One region of the Virgibacillus proomii genome, then DNA from elsewhere that is predicted to be linked to it. Evidence: predicted binding sites of a transcription regulator. Region 1 holds the regulator's gene; each other region holds the start of a gene.
What was found. Region 1 encodes Rex, which represses fermentation and respiration genes when NADH is low (regulators of the CRP and FNR family bind a similar motif). Its sites were predicted from a motif close to TTGTGAAATATTTCACAA; they were not measured.
Positions count from the first base shown of each region.

Region 1 (3,208 bases):
GATTTATCCACCGTGAACCTCAACATATTTTGGTATATGCTTCTATGGGCTTAGTATTCGCTTATCTATATGTAGAGACAAAACGTATCATAGTGCCAATTATTGCTCACATGGCTATGAACGCTTTTGTTGTTATCTCACAATACAATATGGATCCTGCAGAAATTGAACGACAATTAAATAAGTTGCAGACCATCCTACATTTATAAAGCGATTATATATACTTTTTTTAAGTAATTCTACTTGACATTCCAACATTACCAAGCAAAACGTTCTTTATTTCATCGTTATTAAGCTTTATGTTGATAAACAAAGATGAAAAGGTGTAGATGTTTTTACTAAATATAGCTTTAGCACCTTTCTTATCCACTAGCACTCAATATTTTAGAAAGCTATCTTTTTTCTTATACGATAAAGTGAAACTTCATTTCGTGGAACACGGAATGTTAGTACCACAAGGGTATGACCTAAAGGCCCTTGAACCAATCGGGCATTTAGGTGCCGTTTTCTCCCACTTACACCCTTTGCACGAACTCAAGCTCTTGAAGTGGGAGTCTTACGGCACCTTACATACGGTATAAGCCTAAAGTTTTATACTTTCCTATAGTGTAAGAAACAGCTTGATTCTTTTAAATACGAACAATATGGTTAAACCTATTATCATGTTTTCTTTTGGAAAGGGTTATGACAAAATCATATCGATAAATGTTTTTATTTTTGGAGGCTTTAACATGAAAATTTCACCCAAAACAATGGGGATTATTTATTTTATAATGGGCATATTCTTTACCTATATTGCTATTTTAAGTGTAGAAGAAACAGTTTGGAATATCACAACCATTGTACTAGCAATTTTTGCGACGCTTGAAATAGGAGTCACTATTCGTCTGTTGTCCATTCATTTTCGCTATAAAAATAAGAAGAAGGAATAGCGGTTAACAGCTCTATTCTTTCTTCTTATTTTTTCCTATATTTACTACAAGGAAAATCAATTCGTATGTAGTAAGAACAAAAGTTCAGGGGCGCGGTTAGCGACCCGTACAAACGGCAGATCTTCTAAAACAAATATAAATTCCTTCCTAGATAATAAAACATTATAACGATTAATAACTGCATATCTATTTAGCATGACTATTCTAGTTTATCGTCAACTAATTAGATTTTCTCCATTATCTTCAAGAATAAATAACTTTATTTTGCTTCCTCATCTTCTTCTGTCACTAATGGATAATGCTTTAAGAAATACACAAGTGCTTGCAGCTCTACTGCTAAATCAATATGGTGAACACGAATATGCTTAGGTACCGTAATTCGTGCAGGAGTAAAATTCAAAATACCCTCGATACCATGTTCTACTAAACGTTCTGTCATTCCTTGAGCTTCACCTGCTGGGATCGTAAGAATGGCAACATGAATATCTCCTAATTTATGCTCTAATTCATCGATGTGGTATACTGGAACATCGCTAATCGTCTTACCAACTTTTTCAGGGTCACTATCAAAAGCCATTTTGATTTTAATATTATTATTTTTCATAAAGTTATAATGTAAAAAAGCAGTACCCAAATTACCAACACCAATCAGGGCTACTTCCGTTACTTCATCTTGATCTAGAGTTTTACGAAAAAATTCAAGTAAGTATTCTACGTTATATCCATATCCTTTTTTGCCCAATGCACCGAAATAAGAGAAGTCTCTCCGGATTGTGGCCGAATCAACTTTTACTGCATCACTAAGCTCCTTAGAAGACACACGCTTCTTTCCTTGGTGGTTTAAATTATTAATAAATCGATAATACAGGGGCAATCGTTTTGCAGTTGCTTGAGGTATTTTGTTTTGTTCCATCATTCTTTTTCTTCTCCTTTTCGTTAGATTTGTATAATCTTTCACTTTAAAATAAAGCATCTTCATACAAATGTAAAAGAAACTATTTTTTAGGAATTACTCTATTATGTATCGCTTACATAATAATGTAATTCTTTTACAAACTAAATTTCTTACTTAAAACAGGACGGTTTATTCAGAGTCCTATACTTTTACTTGTGTTTCGTATGCTAAAGAATAAAAATACGAAATGAATCTTCATTCATTTTAAGCCTGCACGCTTAATAAAGCATTTGGTATACAAGAAGTTTTTACCCCCCTCTAGTAATAGAATACCATAATTGCTCACTCTACTATGTTCTCTATTTAAGCAAATTTTCACAATAGAAGTCTCTTTCGATATTACCATGAAAGTATCTTCTGTTAATCGAGACGGACGTAATCAAGTTCCACCTGCATCACGCTGTGGTAATTTTGTTCTTCCTTCTACTTTCTGCTTTATCATTTGTAAGATAAAAAAATCTCACAAAATAAAATTTAAGTCATACATACTAGATCCATATTTCTATTCTAGCAGAAAACTGGAAATAAGTCGTGACCTAGTTCACAATTATATTGATTATATTTAGTAAAGTAAGATACACTAGGGGAGATGAGGTGAACATTATATGATATTAATGCAAATAAATGGGCTTTATAAATCTTTTGGTGCTGATGAAATTTTATCAAATATAAAACTAGAAGTAAAAGACAATGATCGAATTGCAATTGTAGGCAGAAACGGTTCTGGTAAATCGACATTGCTGAAAATCATGGCTGGAGAATTGAGCTATGATCAAGGCGAATTAATCATGCCAAAAGGTTTAACAATTGGTTATTTATCACAGCACGTGGGGATAGAATCGGAAAAAACGATTTGGCAAGAGATGCTTGATGTATTTTCTGAATTACGTAAGCAAGAAGCTGAACTAAGGAAGCTGGAAAAGCAGATGCAACAAGCTGGAAACCAAACAGAAGAAGCCTATCAAAAGTTATTACATGAATATGATCATCTTCAACATACATTTGAACAAAATGGTGGTTATACTTACGAAGCAGAAATGAAATCTGTGTTAACAGGGTTGGCATTTGATAAATTTGATTATGACACTCCAATCCAGACATTAAGTGGTGGACAGAAAACACGTCTTTCGCTAGGAAAACTACTGCTAAAAAAGCCGAAATTACTCATTTTGGACGAGCCAACAAACCATTTAGATATTGAGACATTAAACTGGCTGGAAAACTACTTAATTGGCTACCCTGGTGCCGTTGTAGTGGTATCACATGATCGTTATTTTCTGGATAAAACCGTATCCATCGTTTATGAAATAGCACGTCACCA
Region 1 covers NZ_FUFN01000009.1:456,000-459,207, forward strand. The annotation lists gene BN1066_RS04840 (CPBP family intramembrane glutamic endopeptidase) at 1-209, shown strand, start outside; gene BN1066_RS04845 (YdiK family protein) at 732-932, shown strand; gene BN1066_RS04850 (redox-sensing transcriptional repressor Rex) at 1,192-1,845, opposite strand; gene BN1066_RS04855 (ABC-F family ATP-binding cassette domain-containing protein) at 2,493-3,208, shown strand, end outside.

Region 2 (3,208 bases), on a different contig from region 1:
CTGGTGAACCATTGTAATAGTAATGGTGACCAACCCCTAATACACCTGTTCCAAGTAATAAAATAATTTGGAAATAGAACATTCGAACAACCGATGACTTCGTTACAAGTTTCATGCTTACTAGCATATACCCAATGATGACAACAGCAAATACCTCAAAAATTCCCTCTACCCATAAATGAACTACCCACCAACGCCAGTAGTCTGACATCGTGAAGCTTTGTCCAGGTGTAACGAAAAATGCAAATATATAGAAAGCTGGGACTGCGATCGATGCATAGAATAATAAGTGGATTAATCCACCTTTATCTCGCTCTTTTTTAAGTCCATGATGGATTCCACGATATACGATATAGAGCCATATCGCCAATCCGCTTACAAGGGCAATTTGCCACACACGTCCTAACTCTAAATACTCCCAGCCTTGGTGACCGAGTAGGAACCATAAGTTACCGAGGAACCCTTTGACGCCTAACCACTCACCAACCATGGAGCCACCAACAACGACAACTAATGCCCAGAATAAAATATCAACCAGGAATCCTTGACGTTTTGGTTCGATACCACCAACATTTGGTGCAAAGTAGATCCCCATACCTAGCCATGCTGTTGCAATCCAGAAAATGGCTAGCTGTAGATGATAGCCTTTTGCAACCTCAAATGGTAATAGATCATAGATCCATTTAATACCAAAGAAGGCGTCTGGTTCAGTATAATAATGAGCTAATAAAGCGCCAAACATCACTTGAACAAAGAACATTATAGTAACGAGTAAGAAGAATTTGGCAGATTTAACTTGTGATGTGGTTACTGCTTTATTTCTTAAATTATAGACCGGGTAATTATTCTTCGTAAATGCTGGTGTCATGCCAAAATGATATTTATAGAAAACAAATAGAACAATTGCCACAAATAGTGCAAGGATGGTTATACTTACACCACTCCACAGTATAGCAGAATAAGACATCGTATTTCCTGCATCTTCATAAAATGGCCAGTTATTTGTGTAAGATATATCATCTCCGATTCGATTTGTACTAGATAACCATGCTGTCCAAAAGAAGAAGTCAGATATTTGTTCAATTTGATCTCCCTCCGCTACATAGTTACGATCTTTCTCTGGAAGATGCGACTCTTGAATTAATCCTGCTTCTAATCCCCAACCATCTCCATTTACAAATATATCACGGTAATATGCTTCTACTTTTTCAATTCCATATACTTGAGCATCCGTAACGTAAAGGATACTTTCATCTTCATTAAATCGATTTTTTCGTATTTCAGAAATTACTTTATCCTTTATCACGGCTGCATTCTCATCACTTAGTTTATTATATGCTTTACCGTAGTCTAGATCTGCGTAATAATCCTGCATGCCCTCCGTATATATTTTCAATGCTTCAGCAGTATAGTCGGGTCCCATATAGGAACCATTTCCAAGTAAGGTACCATAATCCATTAGTCCATACTTTTGGAAAACAGCCTGACCGCCTTTAATTGAATCCTTTGTCATAATGACTTCCCCATCTGGTGTAACTACTTCTAATGGGGTTGGTGCTTGGTTTTTAAAGATCCAGACCCCCCCAACAATAAGGGCAGTAAAACTGAGCACTAGTGTAATGATTGTGATAGATTTTAATAGTCCATTAACCGTTGTAGGCTGTTTATCCTTCGAATTAAATATATTTTTCTTATTTTTATCCATTCTGATCCCCCTCTTTTCGAATTGTGAATATAAACATATAGTTATAAATAAATATAAAGAGATAGCAGTCAGATTATTTTTGTTAAACAATTCACATATGAACTTTAAAAAACCAGACATTCCCTAAGCCTTTATACGAATGCTTATAGTTGCACTTATACAGCATAAGAAAGTTTATACTTTTGCTTATTCACTGATTAAAATGAAATAACTTGGCCATACCGGAAACTACTAAAACAAAAATGTTAGGTGATTTTCATATGTTAATAGAAATGAACGTGTTTTATCGCAGATGGTATGTCGCGTTTAGTAAAAGAACATGAATACTAGGCTTGGTGGATACTACATCCTATGTTGATCATACGTTACCTACTCAGGATTGATATAATTTTGTATCTGCCAAAAAGTGAATCTATTACATCACCTTTCACATTCATTCTAGTTGCCGAACTTACTTCTTATTTGACTGCTAATCTCGGGTTTTTAGTTCATCAAATTACAGTCCATTTGTATATCACTCCCCTTCTTTAGTTTTTATTATTTAATAAGTGAATACAAAAAAAAATTGACCTACATCAATTTTTACTCACAAACCATACTTTATAAATGTGAATGTCATTTTTTGTTCAAAAATGCAATTACTTCTTGAAAAATTGACCTACATCAATTATTTTTCAAAACGGTCTTATTATGCTAATGATACTGAACGGAAGGAGATACACTGCAAGAGATTAGACGTCTTGCAATTGTAATTTTATCTATCAAAATTGATGAAGAAGTGAGTATATGTTAATGAAAAGACTTGGGCAAACAAGAGGAGTTTTATTGAATTGTTTAAAAGATCTATCCAATGAAAAATTGAACCAAAAACCGAGTAAAAAAGAGTGGAGTATCTCACAAGTCATTTTTCATTTATATGCGATAGAAAAGGAAACAGTAAATTAATATAACAATCCTTAAATGTATCAACTAAGAAAGTAAAACGTAAAGATGTAACGTCTATTTTGAACCGTTTCAAAAAAATGAAAGCAACCAATGAACCACTTGAAATATTCCTTCCCCAAAAAATTTACTACAATTACTGGAAGAATCAAGATTTCAGTAATTACAAGCTTCTTTTAATGAAATACATAAAGATGCACTTATAGAAATGTCGGCTGTTCATCCTACATTTGGGGAAATTTGAAAGCTTAACAGACGATATTTTGCTTACATAAACAACGACATACCATACAAATAAATAAAAGAAATGAAGCAAAAAATAGTTAATCGAAATGGAAGGATAATAAATATGCTGGGACAAATTTAAATATACATCACGTTGGAAACTATCCCAACATGAAAAACAAAAAAGCAATGAAAGAAGTACCATAAATATGAATAAAAAGTCGGTCTACGTAGTGCATACGTTAGCTAATCCTTTCAAGCACATACCGATATTCTATTTTGGATTATGCAGATTGATTTGAAAACATGCAGTCGAGCATTTACGTGGATCCTTAG
Region 2 covers NZ_FUFN01000010.1:1,413,381-1,416,588, reverse strand. The annotation lists gene BN1066_RS14130 (nitric-oxide reductase large subunit) at 1-1,705, opposite strand, end outside; partial or broken gene BN1066_RS14125 (DinB family protein) at 2,498-2,632, shown strand.
Region 2: a site for Rex is predicted at 1,785-1,802, ahead of BN1066_RS14130 (nitric-oxide reductase large subunit). Genes of this name have one in related genera too.

Region 3 (3,208 bases), on a different contig from region 1:
AATACCATGTAAAATTTAAGTTTCCAGAAAACAAGAAGCCGGTTGAGGAACTCATTCATTATTTTATAACATGCAATTATGACTATACGTACTTAGAGTTATTCGCAATTCAGCCCAATCAATTTCCCCGTGTCCAAGAAAACTCAGATCTAACCATTCAGCTTGTTTCAGAAGTTAATTTTGATCATTATTTGTATACAAAGTATCAACAAGATAGCGCATTTGGAAAGGAATTTGCAAATGCACAACGTGATGCATATCAACAAGAGTTTCAAGATCCAAGTAAACTGCAAATTTTGTCATATTTCCGGGGAAATATTTCAGGTTCTTTAGACATAATTATTGGTCAAAATATTGCAGAAATTGACGGATTATATGTACTTGAAGCGTATCGTAACAAGGGAATTGCTAGTGCTATGCAACAATTTATTATGAATACATTTCCTGATAAGACGATAATCGTGCTGGCTGATGGAGAAGATACACCGCGGGAGATGTATATTAAACAAAAATACCGTTATTTAGCCTTCCAATACGAAGTTCAAAAGGTATATATGAATCAGAAAGCGACAATAAAACAATAGTAACGGTATGTTAAATAAGAAAGAAACAACCTTTGAGCTTTTTCTCAAAGGTTGTTTCTTTCTAGAAAACGATATCATTTTTGAGAATTTGGTTTTGTATAACATCTTTACTTTAATGTAACTTTTGATTTGTGTCTTCGTATTACAGGGCAAGGGGGGATTGTTTATGTCTGAATCGTGGGAGCGACCTAAATTAAAGATTCCTAAAACAAAAAGTGAATGGATTTGGGATGGAGTTGGCTATGTAAGTTTTTTGGGAACACTCATTTTTTTAATTGCGATTTGGAAGGAGCTTCCTTCGGCGATACCCGCACATTTTAATGCTGCTGGTGAAATTACACGCTGGGGGAGCAAAAGAGAATTGTTGATCCTACCTGTGATGGGGATGTTTATGACACTTTTTACACAAATACTTGAAAAATATCCAGAGAGCCATAATTATCCGAAGCGTTTTAATGAATCGAATGCAGCACAATTTTATTTGCATAGCAGAAAAATGGTTAATAGGATAAAAAATATTTGTTTACTTATTTTTTCCTTTATCCTATTTGAACAAGTTTCTATCGCATTAGGCTGGTGGGGCGGCTCAGGAGTTTGGATGTTACCAATCATCCTGATTATTGTTTTTTTTCCAATAATAGTTGGACTTATTCAACAAAGAAAGATTAAATAAAAAGCAAAACGTTATCGGTAAAAAAGGTGATCACTGTTTAGGGGGATCATCTTTTTTGATTATAAAGATTAAGTTTTATTCTAGTCTACTTCTTATAAATATTGCCACGTTTATTATTATTTAGTAGTTCGCTAGTATCCGAAGTCTTTTTCTATTATAAAATTTCAAATCGTTTTACAATTTTTTGGATTTCGTGATAACTCAAATACATTTAATTGTTAACAGGTTGCCTATAACTAAGTTTATCTATAAAGAAGAAGCTATATTAATTTAGAAGTTCGTACGCCGCTAACCGTTCGAATCTAAAGATGTGTTCTTGTGAGCATTCTTCATTGATTCTTAGATTATCATAGGAACAAATAGTCATAATCATTTAAAAAAGTTTTACTTTCTTGTTCAAGAGGGAAAGGTTATTTTTTTGTGAAAATCTACACAATTTGGCGTTTGAAGTGTATATTTGCAATGTGACTAATGTAATTATTTCTATTTGTCACAAAACATTCAACTAAAGTTCAATTTATTGTACCGAATTTCGTGAACATTTTTTGACAACTAGTATATTCTCTTGTTTTCGTTTTTTTATAGGATTAAGATTGAAAAACGGAAATTCAAAGTGTGATTTTATCATGCTTCTAAATAATTATTTCTAGATATAACATCATTTAGGGGGAGGGGTATCTCTGATGAAATTAAAATGGGCGATCTTAGGAGCTCTACTTACAATGATAGCTGTGCTGACAGGGTGTGAACCGTTAGCCGTCTTAGATCCAAAAGGACCGCAAGCACAGACACAAGCTGATGTAATATGGATTTCGATAGCGATTATGTCGTTTATCGTTATTACCGTATTTGCAATGTTGATTTACATGCTGATTAAATATCGTGCGTCAAAACAGCCTGACTCATATGAACCGCCGCACATTGAGGGGAGTGCTATTGTAGAGGCAATTTGTGTTGGTATTCCAATTCTTATTGTTACCGTGCTTTCCGTAATTTCAGTCCAAAGTACGTATAAAGTCGAGGCTACTCCAGAGGTTTATAAAGACAAGGAACCTCTAGTTATTTATGCTTCATCATCTGATTGGAAATGGCATTTTAGCTATCCAGAGGAAAATATCGAAACGGTTAACTATTTGTATATTCCAACAGATAGACCACTTGAATTCAGACTATATTCGCATGGAGCTATTACGAGCTTTTGGATTCCGCAACTTGGTGGACAAAAATATGCGATGTCAGATATGATTACTACTTTGCATTTAGGTGCTGATTCTCCAGGAGAATTTATGGGGAGGAATGCAAACTTTAGTGGGGAAGGTTTTGCCGAAAATACATTCAATGTAAAAGCAATGCCACAACAGGAATTTGCCGATTGGGTGAAAGAAGTGAAGCAAACTGCGAAACCACTTACAGAAGATAAATTTGTCGAGTTATTAGAGCCTGGACATTTAGGACAATTAACGTTTACTGGTACGCATTTGGACTTTATGCCGCCTCCTGAAGGACATCATGGAGGGGAAGGCACTCATGGGTCGAACACTGACGGCCACTCCATGGGACAACATGAGAAAACTGATGAAGATCAAACGGATAGTTCTGAAGCCAACCGTTCACAAACAACAGAAAACCATCATGAAGGACAGCACTAAGCTTTGCATCGGAGTTATTTGGGAGGGAGTAGATAAGTATGGACTTTTTTGAGAGATTTGCGATACCGCATCCAAGTCCCGCTATATATGCATCTATGGTTGCTATTGGTTTAACTACTATTGCAATAATAGTTGGCTTAACCTATTTTAAAAAATGGGGTTATTTATGGCGTGAATGGCTTACCACTGTTGATCATAAAAAAATCGGAATTATGTATATGATTTCTGCATTATTAATGCTGTTTCGAGGTGGAGCAGATGTGCTGATGATGCGTGCGCAAACTGCTGTACCTGAAAACACG
Region 3 covers NZ_FUFN01000010.1:369,869-373,076, forward strand. The annotation lists gene BN1066_RS09765 (GNAT family N-acetyltransferase) at 1-584, shown strand, start outside; gene BN1066_RS09770 (DUF1648 domain-containing protein) at 751-1,257, shown strand; gene qoxA (cytochrome aa3 quinol oxidase subunit II) at 1,941-2,906, shown strand; gene qoxB (cytochrome aa3 quinol oxidase subunit I) at 2,945-3,208, shown strand, end outside.
Region 3: a site for Rex is predicted at 1,676-1,693, ahead of qoxA (cytochrome aa3 quinol oxidase subunit II). Genes of this name have one in related genera too.

Region 4 (3,208 bases), 530 kb from region 1:
AACATACTACTAAGCTAGCAGAGGGCAGGTTCAAGGGTTTCTTTTCCAGTCAGTGGATCGTAATGAATGCAGACGGTGTAATGCTTGGCACATTAAAAACGAGCTGGTTCTCGTTTTCTAAAAAGTACACATATACTACAAGTAATGGAGATTTATACAACATCCATTCTCCTGCTTTCTCTAGAGAATTCACGATATATGATGAACAAAATCATGAAATAGCATCCTTTAGACGGAATAATAGTTTCTTCTCTTCATCAGCATATGAATTATTGAATCACACAGATAAATTAACGATGGAGGAATTTATCATTGTCGTTATGGGTGTTAATGCTATCGAAAAAAACAAACAAGCAAGTGCTGCAAATGGAAGAAGCGTAAATTAATTTAGTTCGCATAAAGTGAACCCTCATGCAGTGGGGATTTTCTTTAAAATTAAGTTTTAGGACATCTTAGATGCAAAATAAATTAATATAAAGCAAGGAGTCTCGTCGTCTAAAATATTGGCCGAGACTCTTTCGCTTATAAAACGTTTCGAGTTAACTTTTTGACCCCTCTTTAACCTAATTTTCTTTCATCAGCAGTAAAGTTGATTGATTTCTGTTTAGCTGGAGAAGCTAGGTAGGCGTATACTCCTCCGACAAAGAAGCCACCACCGATAATATTTCCTAGTGTAACAGGAATTAGATTATAAATAGCTCCTGCTAAAGTTATCGTTTCTGGATGTGGTGCTGTTAAAGCTAAAGAAAAAGTAACCATATTTGCTACACTATGCTCAAAGCCAGAAGCAACAAAACCAAATACTAACAGCATCATCACCAAGATTTTAGCGCCGTCTCCTTTTATATTCATCGGTATCCAAACAGCTAGACAAACAATTAAATTACACAAGATGCCGCGGAAAAATAAATACCAGATATTCAAGTCCATTTTAGCAGCAGCATATTTCATTAAAAACTGACTATCTTCTGTAACTGCATATATCCCTGTTCCTACAACTAATAACGCAAAAATAATACCACCAATCAAATTCCCGCTATAACAGGCAAGCCAATTTTTTAATGTATCTTTAATCGTTGTCTGTTTACGAATGGTACTCATCGTGAAGTACATGGTATTTCCAGTAAATAATTCGGCTCCCCCATAAATAATTAAAACAAGGGCGATACCAAAAAATATGGAAGACATAATGGTCGACATCGGTGACTGAATATCAAAAAATCCTTCCGCTAACCGAAATGATAACATCAAGCCAATTCCTACATACAATCCTGACAATATGGCACGGAGTATATATTTAGGGAAAGACGTATTTAATAAATGTTTCTTTTTTAAAGCAAGATTAACTGCTTGATCAATTGGTTGAAGATCCATTGGAATAACTAACTCCTTTATCAAATTTAATACATCCACTACACACAGCAACAAACTAATTGTGAAATAATGCACATATAATTATATAACATTTCCATACATCTGAAAGATTACGTTCGCTGAATTGAAACAGCATTGCAATATAGCGTCACGTGTTAGCTATATTGCTTTGAGGCATCCAACCTGTTTTAGAAACAGCCCTCCAAACACAGGATACAATAGTATATTATACTATATCTGTAATAAAGAAAAGAGGATGTTTTGATAAACAATGTGGTAAAAAATGACGTTGCTAAAAATCCGTTGGTCTATCTTGCAGTCTCGAACCCCTATCTGCAAACCCTCTGTTTACGGGGATTGCTTCGGATTAATTTTTGAACCATTTTCAACAAAACCTGATTCATTTGAACCATCGTAGAAAAATTCACCTGGTTACAACATTAAAAAAATCATAGTAGCTAGCCAAATAATAATCTGCATCGACCTGCTTATTTTGAAAAATACAGGTTTTTATGCCTAACCCCTTTGCAGGAATAAGATCAATGTTACGGTCTCCTATTGCTAAATCAAGCTGATATTTTTGATGTAAATACGTATAAGAGGAAGAATCCGGTTTACGTGGAAACCCATCATCGCTTGTAACCATATCCGTAAAATAACCGGTTAAATGATGATGATTTAAGATGCGTAAAACATTTTTACGATCTTTATGTGTCATAATTACATTTACCTTTGCATATTGCAGTACCTCTTCCAATCCGGAAAAAGGAGTCACATCTTCTGGTGATATACGGTCAACTAAATGGCGTACTTCCTTTTCTTGCTCATCTGTCATATGAAAAGATTCAATTGCATGCGCAAATGATTTTTTTAATTTATTGTATATTTCTTGTTCACTTACATCTGGTAAAATTTGTTTAAAACATTTGGTATAGCTGGGATATGTATCGATTAATGTTCCATCAAAGTCCCATAATATGTTCATTTTCTATCACCTTATTTGCAAAATTAGTTGCCATCCGCTTTTATTAGAAAGACTTGGCTTATCGCCAAGTCTTTATGGCGAAAGCTATCGTTTTTCTTATACTATAAACCCCTAAAATTTACACTTTCTTATAGTATAAAAAAGAGGATGGCTTAATTAGTTAATATCCTTTCTCATAATCAACTAGATTCATATGTGGTACTTCTCCTTGAAGATATCGCTTTAAATTAGGTAAAAAGATATCCTTTATAACACGTTCATCATAATGTTTCGTTGATCCAGCCGTATGTGGGGTAATAATGACTTGCTCCATCTCCCAAAACGGACTATCCTCCGGAAGCGGCTCCGTTGTAAACACATCAAGACCGGCACCAGCAATTTCATGTTGCCGTAATGCTTGAATTAAATCATCTTCCTTTACAATTGGACCGCGACCTATATTAATTAAAATAGCTGTATCCTTCATTTGTTTAAATTGATCTTTAGTAAACATATAGGTCGTTTCTTTTGTTAATGGTAACGTGATAACAACAACATCACATTGAGGGAGCACTACATTCAGTTGATCTGGCTTGTACATTTTATCAACATAATCGGTGGCCTTTCCTGAATGGCGGACACCAAGCACCTGCATACCAAAAGCTTTCGCAATCTTGGCCGTTTCCAGTCCAATTGCTCCAACACCAATAATACCCATTGTTTGATGATGAATCTCTAGATTGAGACGAGCATGATACCATTTTTTCTCTAGTTGCTGGCGAACATATGTATGAATTTTACGAGTTAAACCTAATATGAGTGCAAAAATCGTCTCCGATATTGGATAAGCATGTACACCGTTAGCACTAG
Region 4 covers NZ_FUFN01000009.1:984,757-987,964, forward strand. The annotation lists gene BN1066_RS07080 (LURP-one-related family protein) at 1-386, shown strand, start outside; gene BN1066_RS07085 (formate/nitrite transporter family protein) at 559-1,374, opposite strand; gene BN1066_RS07090 (HAD-IA family hydrolase) at 1,799-2,359, opposite strand; gene BN1066_RS07095 (D-2-hydroxyacid dehydrogenase) at 2,520-3,208, opposite strand, start outside.
Region 4: a site for Rex is predicted at 1,434-1,451, ahead of BN1066_RS07085 (formate/nitrite transporter family protein). Genes of this name have one in related genera too.